Linked DNA regions of Congzhengia minquanensis. The protein of the gene in region 1 binds, or shares a complex with, the protein of each later gene. Links are inferred from orthologs where the notes say so. Each region holds a gene or a part of one and is shown in the gene's direction. Other genes may lie near its edges. The genes, in order: H8698_RS00975 and uvrB.

Region 1 (12,090 bases):
AGTATGACGAAATTTCGTCGGTTTACCTTGTTTCAGGCGGATTTGACATTGCAGTAATTGTTGAGGGCAAAACGGTTAAGGAAGTCGCGTTGTTTGTCGCGGAAAAGCTCGCCCCTATGGACGAGGTTATCAGCACAGCCACCCACTTTATTTTAAAGAAATATAAGGCGGAGGGCGTTATTTTAAACAACAAGATGGAAGACGACCGCGAGGTGATTACACTATGATGAACTACGACAGCGTTTTGTCTGACGTGGTGAAAACCATTGAGCCATCGGGCATTAGAAAATTTTTCGACCTTGCCAGCGACATGGAGGGGGTTATCTCCTTAGGCGTTGGCGAGCCGGATTTTGTCACCCCCTGGCATATCCGAAATGAAGGCGTTTACGCCCTGGAAAAAGGGAAAACTCACTACACAGCCAATGCCGGTTTTTTGGAACTGAGAAAAGAAATTTCAAACTATATTGAGCGTAACACCCAGGTGAGTTACGACCCCAAAGGCGAAGTTTTGGTCACGGTGGGCGGCAGCGAGGCTATTGATCTTGCAATCCGTTCTATTGTTAACCCAGGTGATGAGGTGCTTATTCCCGAGCCCTGTTTTGTGTGCTACAAGCCCTGCACCATTTTAGCCGGCGGTGTTCCGGTGCCAATTGTGACAAAGGTGGAGGATAAATTTAAGCTCACTGCAAAACAGCTGAAAGACGCCATTACCCCCAGAACCAAAATGCTGATTTTGCCCTATCCCAACAACCCAACAGGCGGCATTATGACAAAATCGGACTTAGAGGAAATTGCGGCTGTTTTAAGAGATACCAATATCATCATTTTAACAGACGAAATTTATTCCGAGCTTACTTATGGGAGAAAACACACCTCCATCATTTCTATTGACGGCATGGCAGAGCGCACCATTTATGTGAACGGATTTTCCAAAAGTTATGCCATGACAGGATGGCGTCTGGGTTATGTTGCCGCGCCTAAGGAAATTATGCAGCAAATGCTTAAAATTCATCAGTTCGCTATTATGTGCTCGCCGACTACCAGCCAATATGCGGCTATTGAGGCCCTGAAGAAGGGGGATGAGGACATAAAGAAAATGCGGGAGGAATACGATTACAGAAGAAGGGTAATTGTAGACGGATTTCGGAACATTGGCCTGTCCTGCTTCGAACCGGAGGGAGCTTTTTATGTGTTTCCCGACATTCGGAGCACGAAAATGACCTCATCTGATTTTTGCGAGGCCCTTTTAAACAAAGAAAGGGTTGCCGTAATTCCCGGTTCTGCCTTTGGCGCAAGCGGCGAAGGGTTCATCCGCTGTTCCTACGCATATTCCATTTCCAGCATCAATGACGCTTTAAGCAGAATTGAGCGGTTTTTAAAATCGCTTTAACACGAAAGGACAAAATAGACATGGCAATGAACATTGTGCTCGTTGAACCTGAAATTCCCCAAAACACTGGAAACATTGCAAGAACCTGCAAGGCAACGGGCAGCATTTTGCATATCGTAAAGCCAATGGGCTTTGCGATTGACGATAAAAAGCTAAAGCGCGCCGGGTTAGACTACTGGCACGAATTAGACATTCGATATTATGAAAATTTAACGGACTTTTTTGAAAAATGCCCGGGAACATATTATTTCTGCACCACAAAGGCCGGCAAACGCCACAGCGACCAAACATTTCAAGACGGGGACTTCCTTGTTTTCGGCAAAGAAACCCACGGCCTGCCGGAACCGCTGTTAAAGGAACACTATGAAAACTGCATCCGCATCCCCATGGCGGAGGGCGCAAGGTCGTTAAACCTTTCTAACTCTGTGGCAATTGTGCTTTATGAAGCGCTGCGGCAGCTGAACTTTCTGACATTGAAAGAGGAGGGGGTTCTTACGGGCAGGCCCGATTAGGAGATACCTTTATGAAAAAACAAGTTGTGCTGAAAAACCTTTGCAGCTTTGAACCGCAGCATATTTTTGAATGTGGACAGTGCTTTCGCTGGGAAAGGGAGGAAGACGGCAGTTACACCGTTGTTGCCCGAAACCGCGTGATAAACGTTTGCAAAGAAAAGGGATTTATCGTTTTTCGTAATGTGACGGAAGAAGAATTTCATGATATTTGGCGTGGCTATTTCGACCTTGATACCGATTATGGTCAAATTAAGAAAACGCTTTCGGAACATGACAGATTTTTAAAGGATGCCACAGAATATGGCAGTGGTATCCGGATTTTAAACCAGGATTTGTGGGAATGTGTGGTATCGTTTATCATATCCGCCAACAACAATATTCCGCGGATTCAGGGAATCATTCAAAGGCTTTGCCAGCAGTTTGGAGATCGTTTAAGTTACGGCGGGAAAACCTATTTTACGTTTCCCGGACCGGAGAGGATTGTAGGCGATTTATCCTTTTTAAGGGCTGGCTACCGCGAACACTACATAAAAAATGCCTGTGAAACCTTTTTAAGCAGCAATTTTTCAGATATCGCAGCGCTTGACACAGACAGCGCTAGAAAGAAGCTGCTCACCATAAGCGGAGTGGGGCCTAAAGTGGCGGACTGCATTTTGCTGTTCGGCTTAGAACGGCGGGAGGTCTTTCCCGTTGACGTTTGGGTCAAACGCTGTTTAAACAGCCTGTACGGCGAAGCCATGAAAACAAAAACGCCCCGGGAGTTCGCGGTGGAGGCCTTCGGACCACTTGCGGGCTTTGCACAGCAATATTTGTTTTATTATATGCGTAATGCGGGATTTGACAAAACGGGAGGAATGAAACATGCCTAAGGCAAAAACCTTTGAAGAGTCAATCACAGAACTAGAGCAAATTGTAACCCTTTTAGAAAGCGGCGACGCTCCGTTAGACGAAGCGGTGGCTCTGTTTGAAAAGGGAATGAAACTCTCTGCAAAATGCCACGACCAGCTTGACAAGGCCGAGCAAAAGGTAAAGCTTTTAACAGAGAATGAAGAAGGAACTGTTAAAACAACAGATTTTAACAGCGGGGAGGACAGTTAATTGGATTTTTTAGAAGCGTTAGAAGCCAAAATTGTTGAAGTGAATAAAAGTCTGCATAAATACCTTGAGGAGAAAGACAGTCCTCAGGCAACTATCTATAAGGCAATGAACTACAGTCTGCACGCTGGCGGCAAACGTATCCGTCCCGTGCTTGCGCTGGCATGCGCCGAGGTTTTAGAAGCGGAGACGGATAAGGTTATGCCCTTTGCCTGTGCCATTGAAATGATACATACCTATTCCTTAATCCACGACGATTTGCCGTGCATGGATAACGACGACCTGCGCCGGGGCAAGCCCACCAACCACAAGGTTTACGGCGAAGCAATTGCAACTCTGGCAGGGGACGGGCTTTTAAATTTGGCATTTGAAACTATTTTAAAGCAGTCCCAGGTTTCGCCCAATATGACGCTGGCGGCACTCTCCTTAATTGCAGACAGCGCAGGCGTGGAGGGCATGATTGGCGGACAGGTGATTGACATTGAGTCTGAGGGTAAAACCATCGACGCAATTACGCTGATGACCATGCACCTGCACAAAACGGCGGCGCTGATTATGGCGTCTGCGAAGGTGGGGGCGCTGCTTGGCGGTGGCGGCAGGGAAGACCTGATTGTAATGGAGGAGTTTGCGCGGTATTTGGGCATTGCTTTCCAAATTAAAGACGATATTTTAGACGTGGCGGGCAGCGCCGAAAACCTGGGCAAAACAACGGGCAAGGACAATGCAAGCCAAAAATCGACCTTTGTTACAATCTATGGCTTGGAGCAGTCTGAAAAAATGCTTGTGGACTATACCAACAAGGCGGTCGACGCTTTGTCAAAATACGGTGCTAAGGCAGAATTTTTAATCAATCTTTCAAAATTTTTGTTAGACCGTGACAGATAAAATTTAAGGTGGTAAAAAACGTGTGGTTAAAAGAACTTCTGGCAAACGAAATTTTGATTGCAGCGATCATCGGCTGGTTCAGCGCCCAGGTTATTAAATTTTTGCTGGTGTTGATTGAGGACAAAAGAATTAACTTTGAGCGCCTGGTAGGCTCCGGCGGCATGCCCAGCTCACACACCTCGTTCGTCACCGCTTTAACGGCAGCAGTGGCATTAAATGAGGGCTTATCGTCGTCTTTATTCGCAGTTTGCGTAGTGTTTTCGTTTGTGGTGATGTACGATGCCTCCGGTGTGCGGCGCGCTGCAGGCGAACAGGCTGCGCTGTTAAATCGGCTGGTGGAAAACTTTGGCAGGGAAAAGCTTGAGGTTACAGGAGAACGGTTGAAAGAGCTTGTGGGGCACTCGCCCTTAGAGGTAATTGCCGGCGCGGCGCTGGGAATTGCAGTGGCAATTGTCACTCACAACATATTTTAAATTTTTGTTAAAACTTTAATTGAGCCTTTACTTAAAGCAAAATTTATGGTATATTAATGATGTTTGATAAAGAAAAAATCACGGTGGTGCAGTATCCTAGTCAGCGCTGCTTGCTCCCAGGACGGGCCTAAAAATCCGTTGAAGGGCACATCGATGAAGTTCCTGGTGCTTGCTTTCGACGCCCAGTCGGGGGTTGGTGCTGGGAGTTAAGGCTTTGGGGCGTCTCGCAATGGCATGCGAAATTCGACCCCATTTCCGTGGAGACCTGTTCTTGTGCTTCATCTGCCCGCTTTAAAACCGTATCGTTTTGAGGTGGCCTACTGAGGTACGAAACAGGGTGAAACCTGTTGCTTGGTGCAACTGCCGTGCGGTTTAGCGGCCGCAATGCACGCGTGCTGGGGACAGCGTAGCCTGCCTTGAGTGGGTATGGCGGATAGCGGACAGACCTTTTTCGTTCCGGCCAAAACAAAAAGGTTATCGCTGCTTGAAACCATGGCTGCAAAAGAGGCTAAGAGCAAGTCTGACTGTTTGGGAAAACCTCTAGGCTGTTCGTATGAGATACTTTTGGGATTGTAGTGCGGACTTAAGTGGTGATTCGGTTCTGCATAGGGAGACCGTGCAGGTCGGACGTTAAAGGGAAACCACTGATTTGGCGACATATCAGCAGTCCGTCGGGAAAGCCTACCGAACCTAAACCGCAAAATTTACCTCAAGTATTGCCACCTATTTTTTTATAAAATTTATCGTATAAAGATTTGTATGCGCCGTAAATTCAGTTTGCGGCGTAACTTTTAGTTTGAATTTAAGGCTGGTGTTTTGCTTGTCTGACGACAGTAGTAATAAGCGGGTAACTGCAAACAAAATTAAAACATATCGTAAAACAGGAAATAAAAAAGAGGGCCGTAAATGGGTTGTTACAATTGTTCTGGTGACCTTTGTGATTTCTGCCATGCTGCAGATGATTCAGTCGGGGTTAATGAACAGGGTAAACCTGATTATGGCTTTTATTATTTTGAGCATATTCATCGCCATCGGCGTATTGTTCGACATTATCGGTGTGGCGGTAACCTCAGCGCAGGAAACGCCGTTTCACTCCCTATCCTCCAGAAAGGTGCGGGGTGCAAAAGAAGCTGTGCGCCTCATTCGCAACGCAGACAAGGTTGGCTCTTTTTGTAACGACGTTATCGGCGACATTGTGGGCATCATTTCAGGCAGCGCCACAACGGCAATTGTCATTATGCTGTTTTCCCTGGGCTATTTTAAAAGTGAGTTTGTTTTAACCATTGTGTTAACCGCGGTTGTTGCGGCGCTTACCATTGGCGGCAAGGCGCTGGGAAAGCGGGTGGCCATTGAAAAGTCCGGCACCATTGTGTTTACCGTGGGAAAAATTGTGAGCTTTATTGCTCCGGTGAAAGAGAAAAACACGGCAAAGCCAAAATCTGAAAATGCTAAGGCGGCGAAAGAAAACGATGATTGAAACAACAAATAAAACGAAACTGTTCGGCATTTTGGGAACGCCGGTTGCGCATACGCTGTCTCCTGCCATGCATAGCTTCATGGCGGAGCAAAACAAAATTGACATGGCTTATTTAGCGTTCGACGTGCCGCCGGAAAAGCTTGGTGACACCATGCGGGGCGTGAAAGCCATAGGAGCGTGTGGCTTTAACATTACCGCGCCCCACAAAATTTGCGTGATGGACTATTTAGACCACATCTGCCCTGAGGCGCAGCACATGAACTCGGTGAACACCGTGGTAAACCGTAACGGCGTGTGGCACGGTTTTAACACCGACGGGAATGGTTACTGTGAGTCTCTTTTATTAGAGGGACATGAAATTAAAAATAAAAATATTTTAATGATGGGCGCTGGCGGTTCTGCCCGGTCTCTTGCCTTTACGCTCGCCAAATCCGGCGCAAAATCCATTTCCATTACGTCCAGAAGCATGGAGAAAATACATATAATCGGCGAAATGGTAGAACACTATACTGAAACTATATTTTACGATACGCTGGACAAAGCCAAGGATTACGACATTGTAATCAACACCACACCTGTGGGAATGCACGGCGCCGGCGACAGCGGCAACCCCTGCGGTTTTATGGATTTGATTCACGAAAACATGGTGTGCAGCGACATTATTTATAACCCGAAAGAAACGGTGTTTTTAAAAGAGGCTAAGAAAAGGGGCGCGCGTATTCATAACGGTTTGGGCATGTTGGTGCTTCAGGGCATTTTGGCATTTGAGCTGTTTTGTGAAATTTCCTTAGACCACAAAAGGACGTATGAACAGCTGATGCATTTATTTGACTACTACAGAATTTAAGGTGAAACTATGTTGAGTCCGAAAGACATTGCAATTGAAGATAAAAACGTATTACAGGAATATTTGGGAAAGAGCGAAAGCTCAACTTATAACTTTACTACGCTATTCATGTGGGCGGGCAGCGGAAAAATTCAGTATGATATTGTGGACGGCTGCCTTGTCTTGTTTTTTCATGGCAGGCACCACGGCGTGGGCTGCACCTATCCTCTGGGGAACGGGAACCGACAGGCGGCGGCAGAAAAATCCTTTGAGTTTATGAACCGCCAGAGCGGTTCGCCCCATTTTATTTTAATGACAGAACAAATGGCAGAGGAGTGTGGCGCAGTTTTTGGAAATAAACTTCGCATCTACAGCGACCGCAACAATGCGGACTATGTTTATTTAAGCGACAGCTTAATTCATCTTCGGGGCAAAAAGCTCCATCAGAAGAAAAACCACTTAAACGCATTTTTAAATCACTACGATTTTCAGTATGAGCGATTGGGGCAGAAAAACGCAGATGAGTGCAAGGAGTTGTTTTTAAACTGGAAACAGGGACAGAAGAACCATGGCTCAGGCCTGTCGGAAGAAGCAACGGTGCGGCTGCTTGACAACGTGGACAAGCTTGGCGTAACCTTAGGAGGAATCCGCGTTGACGGAAAGCTTGCGGCATTTTCTGCAGGCGAACCCATAACAGACGACATGGCGCTCATTCACATTGAATATGCCGACACCTCCATCCGGGGATCCTTTAACATGATAAATCAGCAATTTGTGCAAAACGAGTGGAGCGGTTTTGAATTTATTAACCGCGAGGAGGACATGGGGCTTGAGGGCTTAAGAAAAGCAAAAATGGCCTACAGGCCCGTTCGAATGGTTGAAAAATATTTTACGGAATATGAAGGAACATGAATATGAATATGAATGCAACAGTGATTGGCGGCGGTCTAGCCGGGTGCGAAGCGGCATGGCAGCTTGCAAAGCATAAAATTAACGTAACGCTTTATGAAATGAAGCCGGAAAAGAAAACGCCTGCGCACAGCTCCGACCTTTTGGGAGAACTTGTGTGCTCAAATTCTCTCAGAGCAGATACTTTAGAAAACGGCGCAGGTCTCCTAAAGGCTGAAATGCGGCTGTTAGGTTCGTTGGTGACAGCGTGCGCCGACCAAACAAAAGTTCCGGCAGGAGGCGCTCTGGCGGTGGACAGGGTGGGTTTTGCCCAGATGATGACAGACAAAGTTACGAAAAACCCATACATCACCGTTAAAAATGAGGAGATTACCAAAATTCCAAAAGAGGGCTGCGTGGTGGTGGCCACCGGGCCTCTTACATCAGACGCGCTTTCGGAACATATCGGAACATTTTTTGGCAACGGTTATCTATATTTTTACGACGCTGCGGCGCCGATTGTCACATTTGATTCCATTGACAAAACCAAGGTGTTCAAAAAAGCACGGTATGACAAGGGAACGGCAGACTACATTAACTGCCCCATGACAAAGGAACAGTATGAGGCGTTTTACACAGAACTGGTAAACGCGAAAACCGCACACCTTCACGAATTTGAAAACAACAAGGTGTTTGAAGGGTGCATGCCCGTTGAGGTAATGGCACAGCGCGGAAGAGACACGCTGACCTTCGGCCCGCTTAAACCGGTGGGCTTGGAACATCCCGAAACCGGGGAGCGGTATCACGCCGTGGTGCAGCTTCGGCAGGACGATAAGGACGGCACGCTTTACAACATTGTAGGCTTCCAAACCCATCTGACGTTTTCAGAACAAAAACGTGTTTTCTCCATGATTCCGGGCTTAGAACATGCAGAATTTATGCGTTATGGGGTAATGCACCGCAACACCTATATCCATTCGCCCGGCGTGCTGACGGCAGCGTTTGAAACGGTAAGCCGCAAGGGCCTGTTTTTTGCAGGGCAAATGACGGGCGTGGAGGGCTATGTGGAGTCTGCCGCATCGGGCATTGTTGCCGGAATTAACGCCGCCAGACATTTGGAGGGAAAGAGTGCGCTCATGTTTCCATCCACAACGGCAACCGGCGCGCTGGGGCATTACATCTCAACGTTTTCCGGCGCGGACTTTCAGCCAATGAACATTAACTTTGGAATTATTGACGGATTAACGGAACGAATTAAAAACAAGCGGGAGCGGTATGCAAAGATTTCGCAGCGCGCCCTGACACAAATGAAAGAATTAATTGCGAGGGAACTATGAATTTAGATCAATTTAACGACAGGCAAAAAGAAGCAATTTTAGCTACCGAGGGTCCGCTTCTTATTTTGGCGGGCGCCGGATCGGGCAAAACCACAGTGGTGGTAAACAAAATTGCGTACATATTAGAACAAAGCTTGGCTCGTCCCTATCAAATTCTAGCCATCACGTTTACCAACAAGGCCGCAAATGAATTAAAAGACAGGGTCGAGGGCTTAATTGGCGACGGGGCAGAGGGTATGTGGATTGGCACGTTCCATTCTGTGTGCATGAAAATCCTGCGCAGGAACATTAGCCTTTTAGGTTATGCGTCGGACTTTTTAATTTACGACTCTGCCGACCAGAAAACGCTGATAAAACGGTGCTTAAAAGAGCTGGGCATGGACGAAAAAACGTTTCCGCCCAAATCTATGTTGGCGGAGATTTCGAATGCGAAGGACAATTTGATGGAGCCAGATGTGTTTTTGGCGGCCTATAACGGCGATTTCCGCATGACAAAGGTAGGCGAGCTTTACAAGCTCTATCAAAAACGGCTGTTTGAGGCAAACGCGCTGGATTTTGACGATATTATTATCCTGACAGTGAAGCTGTTCTCTTTAGACGCGGAGGTGCTGGAGTTTTACCAGAATAAATTCCGCTACGTGTTTGTGGACGAGTATCAGGACACGAACAACGCGCAGTATCTTTTAACCAGCCAGCTGGCGGGAAAATATCGGAATATTTGCGTGGTGGGCGACGACGACCAGAGTATTTACAAGTTCCGCGGCGCCAACATCAATAACATTTTAGACTTTGAAAAGGAGTTCGATCAGGCTAAGGTCATTAAGCTTGAGCAAAACTACCGTTCTACCCAAAATATTTTAAACGCTGCAAACTGCGTGATTGCCAACAATGCCGGAAGAAAAGGCAAGGAGCTGTGGACCAGCAACGGCGCCGGGGATAAAATTTTGCTGTTTGAAGCGGACAACGAATATGAAGAGGCCGACTATATCGGAAAAACCATTGAAAAATTGGTGAAGGTAGACGGAATGCGCTATTGCGACTGCGCAATTTTATACCGCACCAACGTGCAGTCACGCGTGCTGGAAACCACGCTATCCGGCTTCGGAATTCCTTACCGTGTGCTGGCGGGGCTGCGGTTTTACGACAGAAAGGAAATTAAAGACATGCTGGCATATTTGCGGCTTGTGTTTAACCCCAACGATAACCTGTCACTTATGCGCGTGGTAAACGAGCCATCTCGTAAAATTGGCGTCACCACGGTAGAAAAGGTGGCGGCAGCGGCAGCCGGACGGGACATCAGCATGTTTGCCGCCATGGAAATTGCAGATACCATTCCGGAGCTTGCGAAGGTAACGGAAAAGCTGTTGACGTTTACGAAATTAATCCGCGAAATTCAGACAGACACCGACCAAACCCAGCCCTCAAAAATCATTGAGGCGGTTTATAAGCGTTCGGGCTATATGGATATGCTTTTGTCGGAGGATTCTGTTGAAAACCAAACGAGGATAGAAAACATTCAGGAGTTTATCCTCTCTGCAGAGGAATATGAAAAGAGCAGCGAGGAGCCAACCCTGTTTGAATTTTTAGAGAACACGGCTTTAATTGCAGACGTGGACAATTACGACACAGAGGCCGACAGCGTGGTTCTTATGACGCTTCATTCCGCCAAAGGCTTAGAGTTTCCGGCAGTTTTCCTATGCGGCTTGGAGGAGGGGCTGTTCCCCAGCCAGCGTTCCATGTATTCCGAGGAGGAAATTGAGGAGGAACGCCGCCTGTGTTATGTAGGTATTACGCGGGCAAAAAAACGCCTCACGCTCTCCTACGCCATGAGAAGGTCTATGTACGGCGGTTCGGTTTATTCCAAAGCCTCCCGGTTTTTAGATGAAATCCCGCAGCAGTATGTGGATATTGTTGAAGCAGACCGGAGCCCGAAAACAGAAGTGGGCGGCAGAAAAAAGGCCAAAAGTCAGAGCGACCTGTTTCAGGAAATCTTTGAACGCAAAAGCGCGGGTGTGCGCACCGAGCCTGTGTCTTACGACTTTAAAGCGGGTGACATGGTGGTGCATAAAAAGTTTGGCACCGGCATGATTTTGTCTGTAACCCCGGCAGGCGGCGACGTAAAATTAGAAATAGTGTTCGACGAAGTGGGCACGAAATCCCTGATGGGTTCTTTTGCAAGACTGAAAAAAGCACAATAATATAAGTAAAAAAGCTGCCGAAAGGCAGCTTTTTTACTTATCGTGCAATCACGCCGCAGGCAATCATTTCGCCTGAATTTCCGCTGGGCTGGGTTGTAAAATCATCCGGATCTAAGTGAATAATCACTGTCTTACCGATAATTTCTTCTAACGTAAAGCGGTCGGTTAAAAACGACATATATGCCATGCCGTGATTCCCAAACAATGGCGGCATATCGCCTGCATGGTATGGATGTGGGCAGCCCCGAGGGTTAAAATGCCCGTCTGCATCAGCAAACTCGTTGGCTTCGGTTCCTGTGCAGGAGCCGCCGCTGTGAATATGGAACCCATAAACGCCGCAGCCGCAGCACTCGTTTTGCACCGGCAGGCCGGTAACCTGAACGGTTACCAAAACGCCTTCTTCCATGCCGTTAAATGTAACGGTTCCGCGCAGATCGGGATATTTTTTTCCGCCTGAAATAGCGGCGACTGCGCGGTTTCTATGTTTCATCATAATATAAAAACACCTCCTAAACCACCATATGCGGTAAAGGGATGTTTTGTGTTTTAAGAAACGTAAATATCTATATCTTCAAAGGTTATATCCTTGTGTAGAGCAAAATTAATGCCATTTGCCACAACCTCTGCAGTTTTATCAATCAAAATGTCAATCTCCTTGGGTGTGGTCATAAAGTTGGGCATGGACTTTGAAACTGACTCTTTAATTAATCCAAACCGGTCTTCGGGGTTTAGCCCTTTCAGCATTTTAAAAAAAGCGGTGTTGTCATCGTTTTGCGACAAAAGATTGTCAATGACAAGATTTAGCGTGTCGTCTGTTATGGTTGCCGCGTCCACCACTGTGGGCACGCCCACGGCAATTACCGGCACGCCCAGAGTGTTTTGCGAAATCTCTTTTCGGTTGTTGCCCACCCCTGCGCCGGGGTTTATTCCAGTGTCGCAAATTTGAATGGTGCGCGTTACGCGGTCAATATTTCGAGCGGCCAATGCATCCACGCAAATCACCGCGCAG
Region 2 (12,004 bases), on another replicon or contig:
GCGGCTGTTGCGGTCTTTTAAACGAAACATATTGGCGCCGAACACGTCCCACCGTCCTGAAGCCTGATAGGATTCCGCCGGAAGCAGGGCAGACATTAAAAGCTCCTGGGCGCCGGCGCTGTCCATCTCTTCGCGAACAATATTTTCAACTTTTCTAAGCACACGGTAACCCAGCGGCAGATAGGAATATACCCCGGCCGCAAGCTTTCTGATAATTCCCGCCCGAAGCATCAGCTGATGGCTGATGGTTTCCGCCTCGGCAGGAACCTCCCGGAGCGTGCTTAAAAACAATTCTGACATTCTCATAAACTAACATAGCCTTTCTGCCCACTTAAAATGAATGTTTGCTGCGCTGCCATACGCGGGCATATGACAACAACTTCTCTTGTATCTTTTCAAATAGTTACTTAATATAATAATATGAAACGTAAAGCCTGTCAACCGTTTTTAAGAAAATTTGGCGAAAAAAATTTTGGCACTGTACTGCTGGATTTTCACAAAAATGAAATAAACAAAAATGAAAATTGCAAAAATTAGTGCTTGAACCGAGAAAATAAAAGAACAATCTGTCTAAAATGAAATGAAACATATAAAACAAAACAAAATCTATTGACTTTATTATAAAAATAAGGTATAATATTCCGCAGAAGCTTAGAGAAAAATTATGCAAAGCAGGTGAAGCCATGGAAGGCGAAAACAAGGAATATTTAAAAAGCGCGCTGGAGCAGTGGTGCAGTGTGATTGAACAGAACACACAAATTGAACCCGGCTACTATGACAATTATAAGGTGAAACGCGGCCTGAGAAACAGCGACGGCACAGGTGTTTTGGCAGGTCTCACCAATGTGGGCCAGGTGCACGGCTACATCATGTATGAGGACGAAATGATTCCTGATGACGGAAAGCTCAGCTACCGCGGTGTTGACGTCACTGACATTGTAATGGCCTGCGAAAAAGAAAACCGGTTTGGTTATGAGGAGGTTTGTTACCTTCTGTTGTTCGGAAAACTGCCTACGCAAAAGGAGCTGGACGATTTTAAAGCGTTGGTCGGCGCAATGCGCCCGCTTCCCTTTGGTTTCCGCGAAGACATGATTATGAAAACCCCCAGTAATGACATTATGAACAAGCTTGCAAGGTCTGTTCTCTCCATGTATTCCTACGACAACAACCCAGACTCCACCGATTTATATAACATCATCCGTCAGTCCATTCTGCTGTTTTCCAGAGTTCCCACCATGGTGGCCTATGCCTATCAGGCAAAGGCTCATTACTTTGACGGTAAAAGTCTGTATATCCACAACCCCCAGCCGGAGCTTTCCATGGCGGAAAACTTCCTATATATGATCCGGCCGGACAATCAATATACCGATTTGGAAGCAAAGGTTTTAGACTTGGCCATGATTCTGCACGCAGAGCATGGCGGCGGCAACAATTCGGCCTTTACGACCCGGGTGGTTTCTTCAACTGGCTCGGATACGTATTCGGCCATTGCCGCGGCGATTGGTTCGCTGAAGGGTCCAAAACACGGCGGTGCAAACCGCAAGGTTATGGCAATGATTGAAGACTTTAAGGCCAATGTAGACGATATGAACGACCGCGACGCTGTGGCAAACCACATTGCAAAGCTGTTGGACAAAGACGGATTTGACCATTCCGGCCTGATTTACGGTATGGGCCATGCCATTTACACAAAGTCTGACCCCAGAACCGTTCAGCTGAAGAAAAAAGCGGAGGAACTTGCAGACGTTACGGGAAACATGAAGGAATTTAAGCTCTACAGCCTGATTGAAGAGCTCACCCCGGAGATTTTTGCGGAGAAAAAAGGGAAAAAGCACATGTGCGCCAACGTGGATTTGTATTCTGGCTTTGTTTACAAGTGCTTAAACATTCCACCGGAGCTTTACACTCCCATGTTTGCAATCTCGAGAATGGCGGGTTGGTGCGCCCATAGAATTGAAGAAGTGATGTATGGCGGCAGAATTATCCGCCCGGCATATAAAAGCGTTTGCGGAGCGGGAGATTATGTTCCCATTAAAGATCGAGCATAACGAAGAGCTTTGCCGTTCTTTTGATCATAAAAAGGAATTCGATAAAAACGTGATAGATAAGGGGTGCGGCAAATTTTGCCGCACCCCTTTTTGTTTAGTAGAAAACGTTAACTGCCATATTCTGTGCGCCGAATAATATGGTTTTGATAGCTTAAATCCAGCTCGTTAAAATAACCGCTCCAGCCCCAGACGCGCACAATTAGGTTCGGATAGTTCTCCGGGTGCTTTTGGGCGTCGAGCAGACGTTCCCTGTTGATGGAATTAAGCTGCAGCTGGTGGCCGCCCAAAAGGATATAGCTTTTCACAAGCATTGCAACCTTTTTGATGCCAACGTCATTTCTTAAAACGGTGTCGTGTATTTCAATGGTCAGCGGCCCGCCGTTCACAATATTGCATAAAGGATACTTGGTAAAGGACTGCATTACCGACAGAACACCCGCCGTTTTCGCATCCAGCGCGGGGGAAAAACTTGAAGAATAGGCCTCTTTCGCCTTCCTGCCGTCAGCGGTGGCGGGACACTTTTCCCCTTTCCAGATATATTCCATTGCACTTCCTGTGCCTGCCCTCCAAACTCCGCCGTGTCCATTTTTCTTGTTGTTTAAGTGATTGGAGAAACAGTCCATTAAGTCACAGGCAATGCTGTCGACATAGTCGTCGTTGTTTCCCATTTTAGGGCTATTTCTAAGTTGATTACGAAGCTCGTCATGGCCACGAAAATTATTTGCCAATGCGTTTAAAAGCTCCGATTTTTCAATCGTCTTCTCGTCAAAAACATTCTTTTTCACCGCAGCCAAAGCGTCGGCGGCATTAGCAATTCCGGCGCCATGACAGCCAAAATTATGATATTTTGCCCCGCCGTCATACATATCAGCAAGACATTCGATACAGCCGTCGATAAAAATGGACAGAAGCGGACGCTTAACAACTTTTTGTTCCCGGCGTGAATGAATTAACATGCCACATTCAATCTCAATCTCTTTTTTTACACAGTCCATCAGTTCATCAAAATGTTTACACTCTGTCAGCTTTGCAACAACTGCCCGATTCACAACGGCCGGAAAGTCCATTGTTTGAATGTTTGGAACATCGGCCCCGCAATTCGGTATAATAAATTCCCAACACGCGGCTACCACATAGTTTACAGCGTCTTCATGCTCATATCCCAGCTTTAAAAGGCCGGGAATGACAACGTCGTCGTTGCAGTATTGCGGAAACCCTAACCCCTGCTTGGTGAGCAAGGTGGCAAACTCAAAAATTTCGTCCGGCGTGTTTTTGCCAACCCGTAAATTAATTTTTGGGTCAATCAGATTTAATTCTAAAGAGGCTTGCATACACATTTGCGACAATTCGTTAAATTGGCTGTTTCCAGCCTTATCAAAGCCGCCCAGCACCAGGCTTTGTCCGTTGTCCCCCTGCTGCACGCCGGAGTAAAGGTCAGTATCCCGGTTTATCGCAATGAAAAAAGATTCTAAGGTTTCAAAAATCTCATTATCCTGCACACCGCAAGCTTTGTCATGCAGATAAAACGGATACATATATTGGTCAAAACGCCCCAGGCCTAAGTGGTCGACAAAAGAAATCCGCAAGAAATAAATGCAGATTTTTAGAAACACACAGGCCTCATAAAACGATTCTGCCCCTTTGTGAGGAACCTTTTTTAAAGCGCCATACAGCTTTAAATTGCCGCTTGCTTTGGCAGCTGTTTTGTATTGACTGCAAAATTCCAGACACAAATGAATACATTTTGCCATGTTTTTGCCGTAGGCTTTTTTCTCCGCATCTGTAGTTTTGGCAACCGCTTTTCCAATTTGGTCTAAAACCGCATCAAAGCCCTGGGAGATAATGCGGTAATAATTCGGCGTAACATTGCCGCCATAGGGTGGGATGGTCAAATCAGTGCTTCTGTTAAAACCAAATTCGTCGTTTTCCAAGAAAGAAGGCTTTTCAAGTGCTACGATTTTCTGAAAATTATTGATAAAGTTTTCCGACTTTTTAATGTCGTCAAACATGGCGTCCTCAATATGTTTCCGCTTTGTTTGATAAGCTTTGCTGTTCAGCTGTTTTAATTGAAGTTCAATTTTTTCAGTCATACAATCGCTCCGTTCACATAATTTTTGTGCGTATTCCAAACGACCAAAACAAATCCTGGCGGGGTTGGGGCGGCGCAGCTTCGTCAAAGCCTGGCGCATAGTTTCTTTGAAGCATTTTATACTTTCCGCCGGCCATTTTGTTGTATGGTAGCAGCTCGGCGTAAGAAACATGGTTATCGTTTAAAATCTGCGCAAGCTGTGTCAGATTGCGCGTTGAATCAGTTACACCGGGAATGAGCGGAATTCTCACAACATAAGGTACGCCGCTTTTTGCAAGTGCCGAAAGATTCCGTAAAATCGGCCGGTTCGAAACGCCGGTATATTTGATATGCATGGCATCGTCGGCCAGCTTTAAATCGAACAAAAAATAATCTGTTATATTTAATGCATTGCAAAAGGTATTTGCGTCGCAATAGCCGCTTGTTTGAATTGCCGTATGCAGTTTGTTTTTCAGCTTCATAATACATTCAAAAAGGAATTTACTTTGCAGAAACGGCTCGCCTCCGGAAAAGGTGACCCCGCCGCCGGCATTTAAAATCCGTTTGTTTTTTAACAGCGTTTCACACAGTTGACCACTGCTGACGGTTTCACCGCACACCCGAATTAAATTGATTGGACAATTTTTTATGCTTTCCTCAGTAAAAGAAATGCTGCCATCTTCTTTTTGCACGCTTGTTTGCAAACAGGCTCCGCACCCAATGCACCCGTTTGGACTTTTAATCATTTCGCTTTCCTTAAGCTGTCCCTCGGGGTTGTGGCACCAGCTGCACCGCAGCGGACACCCCTTTAAAAACACCGTTGAACGGATTCCTGGCCCATCGTAAACAGAAAATTCTTCAATGGAAAATATTGTTCCTGTCATTTGCTCACCCCACATATTTCATTATATCAGCGCAGGTTGACAAAGCAAGCAATATGTTATATAATTATAGACAGAATTTAAGATTTGGAAGGGTAAATATGATTCAGCACCAGACATCAAATTCCTGCGGAAACTATAACTATAATGCCTTTTTATATTCAGATATTTCCTATAGCGCACATTTTCACAAAAATTATGAGTTAATTTACGTTCTTAAGGGCACGGTGGAGTTGTCTGTAAACGGAAAGCCTGATGTGCTAAAGCCTGGTGAAATGATTCTTATTTCTCCCTATGCCGTACATTCTTTTGCTGTGGACGGGAAATCTAAAATTTGGGTTGGCGTGTTTTCGGAAGATTTTGTTTTGAGCTTTTCAAAAGCCAACAGTCAAATCAGCTATTCAAAATTTAAATGCGGTTTGAAGCAGGAAGCCTTTTTAAAAGAACATCTGTTTTTTCAGGGACAGCCGGAGTTATATTTGGCCAAATCCTGCCTTTATCTGGTGTGCAGTGAATGTTTAAAACATGCCGTTGCTTTTGACATGAAATCATCCGATGAGTTTCGGAACCGGGTAATTGCATTTATATCAGAAAATTTAAGCGACGAAATAACCCTAGGTAGTACGGCTGCGGCTTTGGGCTATGAATATCACTACTTTTCAGCCTTGTTTCACCGCTGTTTTAACATGCATTTTAAAGAGTTTATTAATATGTTCCGCTTTGAATTTGCCTGTGAAATGCTGTTGCACACCAAGGCCGACATCGCATTTTTAGCAGTGGAGTGCGGGTTTCAGAGCATTCGGAATTTTAACAGAATATTTAAAAAATTTAGTGGACATACCCCCACGGAATATAGAAAACAATTGCAATCAGAAGATTAAATTTATAGGAAAGGTGTGAAATTTTGTGGATTTTAAAATACATTCCGACTACCGGCCCACAGGCGACCAACCTGAGGCAATCAATAAACTGACCGACGGAATTTTGCGCGGCGAAAGGGAACAAACGTTATTGGGCGTTACCGGTTCGGGAAAAACCTTTACCGTGGCAAACGTCATTGAAAAGGTGCAAAAGCCTACGTTGGTGCTGGCCCACAACAAAACCCTTGCAGCCCAGCTCTGCAGTGAGTTTAAGGCATTTTTTCCCGAGAACGCCGTTGAGTTTTTTGTTTCCTATTACGACTACTACCAGCCGGAGGCATATATTCCCCATACCGATACCTACATTGAAAAGGACTCAGCGGTGAATGAAGAAATTGACAAGCTGCGCCACAGTGCTACTGCGGCGCTTTTCGAGCGGCGCGACGTTATCATTGTTGCCAGCGTGTCGTGTATATACGGCTTAGGCGACCCAATCGACTACAACGAGCTTGTGATTTCCCTGCGTCCGGGCATGGTTCGCGACAGGGACAGCATATTAAAAAAATTAGTTGAAATTCAGTATGAACGAAACGATATTAACTTTGTCCGCGGGAAGTTCCGCGTGCGGGGGGATGTTTTAGAGGTGTTCCCCGCAGAGAGCAGCGACAGCGCCATTCGGATTGAGTTTTTCGGCGACGAAATTGACCGCATTACTGAGATTGACGTTGTGACGGGTGAAATTAAGGGCACTAGAAACCATGTGGCAATTTATCCCGCGTCCCACTATGTTACTACAAAAGAAAAAATGGAAAAAGCCATCGGCACCATTGAAGCAGAGCTTGCGGAGCGTGTGAAGTATTTTAAAGAAAATGATATGCTGCTCGAGGCCCAGAGAATTGAACAAAGAACCACTTATGACATTGAAATGATGCGGGAAATTGGCTTTTGCCAGGGCATTGAAAACTATTCGCGCCACATCAGCGGAAGGGAGCCGGGCTCGGCGCCGTTTACCTTAATGGACTATTTTCCGAAAGATTTTCTTTTGGTCATTGACGAATCGCATGTTACGGTTCCTCAGGTGCGGGCAATGTTCAACGGCGACCAGGCGAGAAAGCAATCCCTTGTGGATTATGGGTTTCGCCTGCCCTCGGCCTTTGACAACCGCCCTTTAAACTTCAACGAATTTGAAGGAAAAATTAACCAGGTACTTTATGTCAGTGCCACGCCAGCCGACTACGAGCGCAGCCGCTCTGTGCAGATTGCAGAACAAATTATCCGTCCCACAGGTTTGCTTGACCCGGAGATTATAGTGCGTCCCGTTAAAGGGCAGGTGGATGATTTAGTTGGTGAAATTCACAGCCAAACGGAAAAGGGAAACCGCGTTTTAGTTACCACTTTAACGAAAAAAATGGCCGAGGATTTAACCGACTATCTGCGTGAGATGGACATTAAAGTGAAATACCTCCATTCCGACGTGAAAACCATTGAGCGCATGGAAATTGTGAAGGACTTAAGGGAAGGCCTGTTTGACGTGCTGGTGGGAATTAACCTGTTAAGGGAGGGGTTAGACATTCCTGAGGTTTCATTGGTTGCCATTTTAGACGCGGACAAGGAAGGCTTTTTGCGATCGGAAACATCGCTTATTCAGACGATTGGCCGCGCAGCAAGAAACGCAGACGGCAAAGTAATTATGTATGCCGACGCAATTACGAACTCAATGGAGCGCGCCATTACTGAAACCAACAGGCGGCGGAAAAAACAGCAGGAATATAACGAACAGCACAACATTACGCCCCAGTCGATAAAGAAAAACATCAGAGGCGTAATTTCCGCTTTGGGAGAGGCACCGGACGAAACCATTGCAGACGTTAAAATTTCCAAGAAAATGGACATTCATTTGCAGATTGAAATTTTAACCGAACAAATGAAACTTGCGGCCTCAGAACTGCGGTTTGAAGACGCGGCCTCAATCCGCGACAGGATTAAGCTTTTGCAGAACAAGAAAAAATAAAGAAAAAAAGAAAGATGCAGCATACACCACAGGAATTGGTTTTACTGCATCTTTTGTTCACTCCCTGACCGGGAGAACGAAAATTATTATACTGGATTTTATTTTAAATTTCAAGATATTTTTATGAAAATTTTGTCACATTTTTGTGACGTGTTTTTCGTTACATTATAAACCCGCCGTTTGGGCTTAACACCTGCCCGGTGATGAAGGGCGCAAGGGAATCAGACGCTAAAAAAAAGATTGACTTTGCCACATCAAGTGCAGTGCCGATTATTCCCAGAGGCGTTTCTTCTTTTAAACACTCTAAATCCTCCGGTAAAAGATTACTGTTCATATCTGTATCAATTACGCCCGGGGCAACGCAGTTTACGCGGATATTTGATGGCGCAAGCTCCTTTGCCAGCGCTTTGGAAGCGCCGATAACTGCCGCCTTTGCAGCGGAATAGTGTACCTCGCAGGACGCGCCGCAAATGCCCCAAATGGAGGAAACGTTTACAATTGCCCCCTGTTTTTCGTGCACCATCAGCGGCACAACAGAAGCTGTGGTGTTAAACATGCCGCCTACATTTACCGCAAACATACGGTTCCATTCTTCAAACGTAACGTCGGTAAACAGCGATTGCTTCGCAACCCCTGCGTTGTTCACCAAAACGCCGATGCCGTTGAAACAAGACGCGGCCCTTTCAACCATTTCAGCGGCCTGGCTGGGGTCAGCCACATCCGCTTGCAGTAAGACGCCTTTTCGTCCCAAAGACGTTACCTGCTGCAGCACATTTTTTGCAGATTTTTCTTCTTTTAAAAAGTTAATGCCAACGTCAAACCCGTTTTGTGCAAAATAAACTGCGGCTGCTGCGCCAATTCCGCGGGAAGCGCCTGTAATTAACACTGTTTTTTTCATTCCGTTTCTCCTGCGTTAAAAGATTTATAATTTATTATATCAAACAAATTGGGTTATTTCAAGCCTGGGGCGGTAAAGCTTCTCCGTTTTCGCCCTCTTCCGGTGCAGGCGCTTCAATTTCACCTTTTACTTTTACGGCAATGTCCTCTTTATATTCGGCCTTTACCGTCACCTCCACGGTGGTATCGTTAATAGCCCGGTACGAGTCGGAAACGGAAAGCAGCTCTGAGTCCGGCAGGGTTTCGTCATCAATCTGGTTTTTCAAAATTTGTGCGCCCTGGGCTGCTATGCTTTCTTCCGTGTGCAGTTCTTCAGAAAGCGTTACCTCTTTAAATTCCCGTGATATCAGCGTGGCACCCAAATAGTTTCCAAAAACAGAGAGCTCATGTTTGTTTTCTGTTATGTCGCTGTTTTCATAGGGCGGGTTGCCGGAATGGAACAGGTGGATTTCCCTGCCGAAAATTTTCAGCGTATACTGCTTTTTTTTGTTACCCGTTTGGGTGCGGATGGTAGAAATACGCGAAAACTGCTGTGTTTTTTCATACCATACCCGGGCATAAATCTGTGCGTCAGACTGCACGTATCGAATTTCAGACTTTAAAGAGCTTGGAATTTTACCCGTTACCAGCACCGTGTCCTTTAAAACTGTGTCGCCGATGGAAACCACCGGGATGCCGCCCCGTACGATTAATGAGTCAATTACCGCGTCTTTTGCAGCTATGATGTTGCAGTAGTCGTCGGGATTAAAAATTTCCGGTACGGGAACCCGCTCTCTGACGTCTACAATAATTTTTGAACCGTGCTTGTCAACCCACAGCCAGGAAAGGGCAGGAATTTTTAACATGGTTTTATTTTTTAAGGTGCGCTGGTCTATTTTCGATTTTAAAACACCGCATTTTAAACCTTCTTCTTCTAAAACCGCTAAAATGTCGGCGGCTTTCACCGTTTCGTTTCCGCGCACTTCAATGTCCCACACAAACTGGTTGGCCATAACCACGAACAGGATAAATATAAATATACCGGCCAGCATAATTTTTCGGCGGCGGTATTGCTGAAGGATAAAGGGGAAACCGTGCCGGGCATTGATTTTTACATTCACACCTGTGTTATATGCAATTTTCGGAAGCTTTTTAAATGCACGCACAGAAATTTTGCACCGTATGGTTCTGCCCGAAATTCGTGTGATGTCCCACAGGAGAATGTTTTGAGCGGTGCAGACATTTAAAAAACGTTCCGTAAAGTTTCCGGTAACTGTGATAACCAGATACCCCCTGAAATAAGAAAATAAAGCCGGGATAAACATGGCGACCTCCTATGCAAACTCAATCGCGGTGATAATGCCTTTGACGCTGATTTCGTCATCGGTTATAATGGTAATGTTTAAATTCTTGCCGTTAATATTGATAAACTTATCTTTGCAGGCAAGTTTAATTGCTGTTTCTTCATATTCTAAAACGGTTTTATAATTTTCAATTCGAATTTCCGTGTTGTCGCAAACCGTGATTCGCGGAATGTCAAACACTACGTCTTCCGGAATATCAAAACGGCCTACGATTTTTTTAGAAATCGATTCGCTCTTTTTTTTTCGCCTTTTCATATCACGTTCACCTCATGTAATACTTATGCGGCAGGCTTCATAATAATTACATGAGGTGAGCAGGATGAAAGCAAAACATATTGTCATTTATATACTGTCTGCGGCAGGTTTGGCGCTTGTGGTCTGCGGCGCAGGCACGTCTATGGAGGCGGCAAAAAGCGCACTGGTTCTTTGCGCTCAAACGGTTATTCCCTCGCTGTTTCCCTTTTTTGTTATATCCTCTTTCATGGTGAACACGGGGTTTGTCAGCTGTGCAGGAAAAATAGCGGCACCTATCTCCAGACGGCTTTTTAAGGTCAGCGGCAGCGGAGCAGTGGTATTTGTAATGGGAATTTTATGCGGTTATCCCACAGGGGCAAAAATGGTTTCAGAACTGTACGAAAACAAGGAAATCAGCCGAAATGAGGCAATGCGCCTGCTTCCGTTTTGCAACAATTCCGGCCCGCTGTTCGTTATCGGCGCAGTGGGAGCAGGGATGTTGGGAAGCACCCGCTTAGGGGTTACCCTCTATGCGGTGCATGTGGTTTCAGCTGTTTTAACCGGAATTTTCTTTTCCTTTTTTTCTAAACAAAGCGACGGGCATCAGACCAGCACGGTTATGGCAATTCATCTTGGCCGTGCGTTTTCCGACGCCGTTTGCCGCGCTGTGCAGACCATGTTAAATGTATGCGGCTTTATCGTGTTTTTTTCCGTCCTGCGGGAATTTTTAACCCCCTTCATTTTTAAACTGCTTGGCTCCGGTGCGCTGGGCCTCACCGTTTCCGGAATGGCAGAGGTGACCCTGGGCGCACAGGACATTTGCGTAAGCGGCCAGGCGCTTCCTTTCACAATGATTTTGCTGTCCGGCATTATTGGATTCGGCGGCGTTTGCGTACTGCTCCAGGTTTGCGGCGTGGTATCCCAGGCTGGGCTGGGCATTAAAACCTATGCTGTAGGCAAGATTTTTCAAATGCTTGTTTCCATGGTAATTACAGCATGTGTGGTGAGCTCGTGGAAAACCCAGGCGGCCTTTGCAAGTATCTCTTCGCTTCCGCACCGTTATTTGGAGGTTGCGCCCTACATGTTAGTCGCTTTTTTCTTTGCCTGCGCGTATGCTGCCGCACGAAAGAAAAATTGACAGAACAGGCGCTTTTGTGATATATTTATTACGAATTTGAAAGAAACCGATAGTTGTTTTTGCAGGAGGGAAGCGCATTAATGATACAGACAGAGCCGAATAAAAGCCCTTTTCCATTTTCTGTGGACAACAAGCGCTACCACACCTTAAGCTACCATTTTCAGAAGACCTTTGGCTGCCGCGTAGAAAAAGCGGTGGTTGACGCAGGCTTTACCTGCCCGAATATTGACGGAACCTGCGGAACAGGTGGATGCAGCTTTTGCTTAAACGGCTCGGGCGGCTTTGCACAATCGGGTGTGTTTTCTGTTACCCAGCAGCTTCAAATGGAAGCGGACCGAATTTATAAAAAACGGAATGGTGCAAAGCTGATTGCCTATTTTCAGTCCCATTCCAACACCTATGGGGACTTAGATATGCTCAAAAAAATTTATAACGAGGCGCTGTCATTTCCCAATGTTGTTGGCCTTAGCATCGGCACCCGGCCGGACTGCATTGACGAAGAAAACGCCGGGCTTATAGCGGAT

What was found.
Region 2: the proteins of H8698_RS00975 (region 1) and uvrB are in contact, whole or in part, in a crystal structure (PDB 7EGT), measured with the Thermus thermophilus proteins. The link is inferred for Congzhengia minquanensis from one-to-one orthologs. Residues at the interface, in WP_096412145.1 of Thermus thermophilus: His654, Arg656, Phe657, Gln666, Asp668, Glu669, Lys680, Arg681, Leu682, Ser683, Lys685, Tyr686, Ala687; in WP_096411307.1 of Thermus thermophilus: Glu23, Leu25, Arg26, Asp27, Gly28, Glu29, Arg30, Phe31, Arg55, Glu326, Asp327, Phe328, Glu379, Ser382, Gln383, His398, Gly400, Arg401.

Annotation. Positions count from the first base shown.
Region 1 is NZ_JACRSU010000001.1:207,618-219,707, reverse strand. What follows is about bases 8,480-11,480. They hold H8698_RS00975 (ATP-dependent helicase), read left to right. Parts: upstream 8,480-8,879; coding sequence 8,880-11,081; downstream 11,082-11,480. Other genes in these bases: H8698_RS00970 (superoxide dismutase family protein), read right to left, coding at 11,119-11,480; trmFO (methylenetetrahydrofolate--tRNA-(uracil(54)-C(5))-methyltransferase (FADH(2)-oxidizing) TrmFO), read left to right, coding at 8,480-8,883. Outside these bases: H8698_RS01030 (Lrp/AsnC family transcriptional regulator), read left to right, coding at 1-227; H8698_RS01025 (aminotransferase class I/II-fold pyridoxal phosphate-dependent enzyme), read left to right, coding at 227-1,390; tRNA (uridine(34)/cytosine(34)/5-carboxymethylaminomethyluridine(34)-2'-O)-methyltransferase TrmL, read left to right, coding at 1,411-1,902; H8698_RS01015 (DNA-3-methyladenine glycosylase family protein), read left to right, coding at 1,914-2,771; xseB (exodeoxyribonuclease VII small subunit), read left to right, coding at 2,764-3,000; H8698_RS01005 (polyprenyl synthetase family protein), read left to right, coding at 3,001-3,882; H8698_RS01000 (divergent PAP2 family protein), read left to right, coding at 3,903-4,355; H8698_RS13470 (Arc family DNA-binding protein), read left to right, coding at 4,663-4,731; H8698_RS00995 (Mg2+ and Co2+ transporter CorB), read left to right, coding at 5,152-5,832; aroE (shikimate dehydrogenase), read left to right, coding at 5,825-6,679; H8698_RS00985 (DUF2156 domain-containing protein), read left to right, coding at 6,689-7,570; more of trmFO, read left to right, coding at 7,573-8,479; more of H8698_RS00970, read right to left, coding at 11,481-11,574; GPR endopeptidase, read right to left, coding at 11,628-12,090. UniProt on the Escherichia coli protein: A helicase with DNA-dependent ATPase activity. Unwinds DNA duplexes with 3'-5' polarity. Translocates on single-stranded DNA with 3'-5' polarity. Initiates unwinding more efficiently from a nicked substrate than double-stranded DNA.
Region 2 is NZ_JACRSU010000002.1:230,856-242,859, reverse strand. Bases 5,471-8,385 are described here. They hold uvrB (excinuclease ABC subunit UvrB), read left to right. Parts: upstream 5,471-5,903; coding sequence 5,904-7,868; downstream 7,869-8,385. Other genes in these bases: fabG (3-oxoacyl-ACP reductase FabG), read right to left, coding at 8,029-8,385; H8698_RS06185 (helix-turn-helix domain-containing protein), read left to right, coding at 5,471-5,878. Outside these bases: H8698_RS06205 (proline--tRNA ligase), read right to left, coding at 1-306; H8698_RS06200 (citrate/2-methylcitrate synthase), read left to right, coding at 684-2,048; H8698_RS06195 (pyruvate formate lyase family protein), read right to left, coding at 2,156-4,138; H8698_RS06190 (glycyl-radical enzyme activating protein), read right to left, coding at 4,152-5,000; more of H8698_RS06185, read left to right, coding at 5,099-5,470; more of fabG, read right to left, coding at 8,386-8,766; sporulation protein YqfD, read right to left, coding at 8,825-10,069; sporulation protein YqfC, read right to left, coding at 10,079-10,363; H8698_RS06160 (nucleoside recognition domain-containing protein), read left to right, coding at 10,428-11,480; mnmL (tRNA modification radical SAM protein MnmL/YtqA), read left to right, coding at 11,561-12,004. UniProt on the Escherichia coli protein: The UvrABC repair system catalyzes the recognition and processing of DNA lesions. A damage recognition complex composed of 2 UvrA and 2 UvrB subunits scans DNA for abnormalities.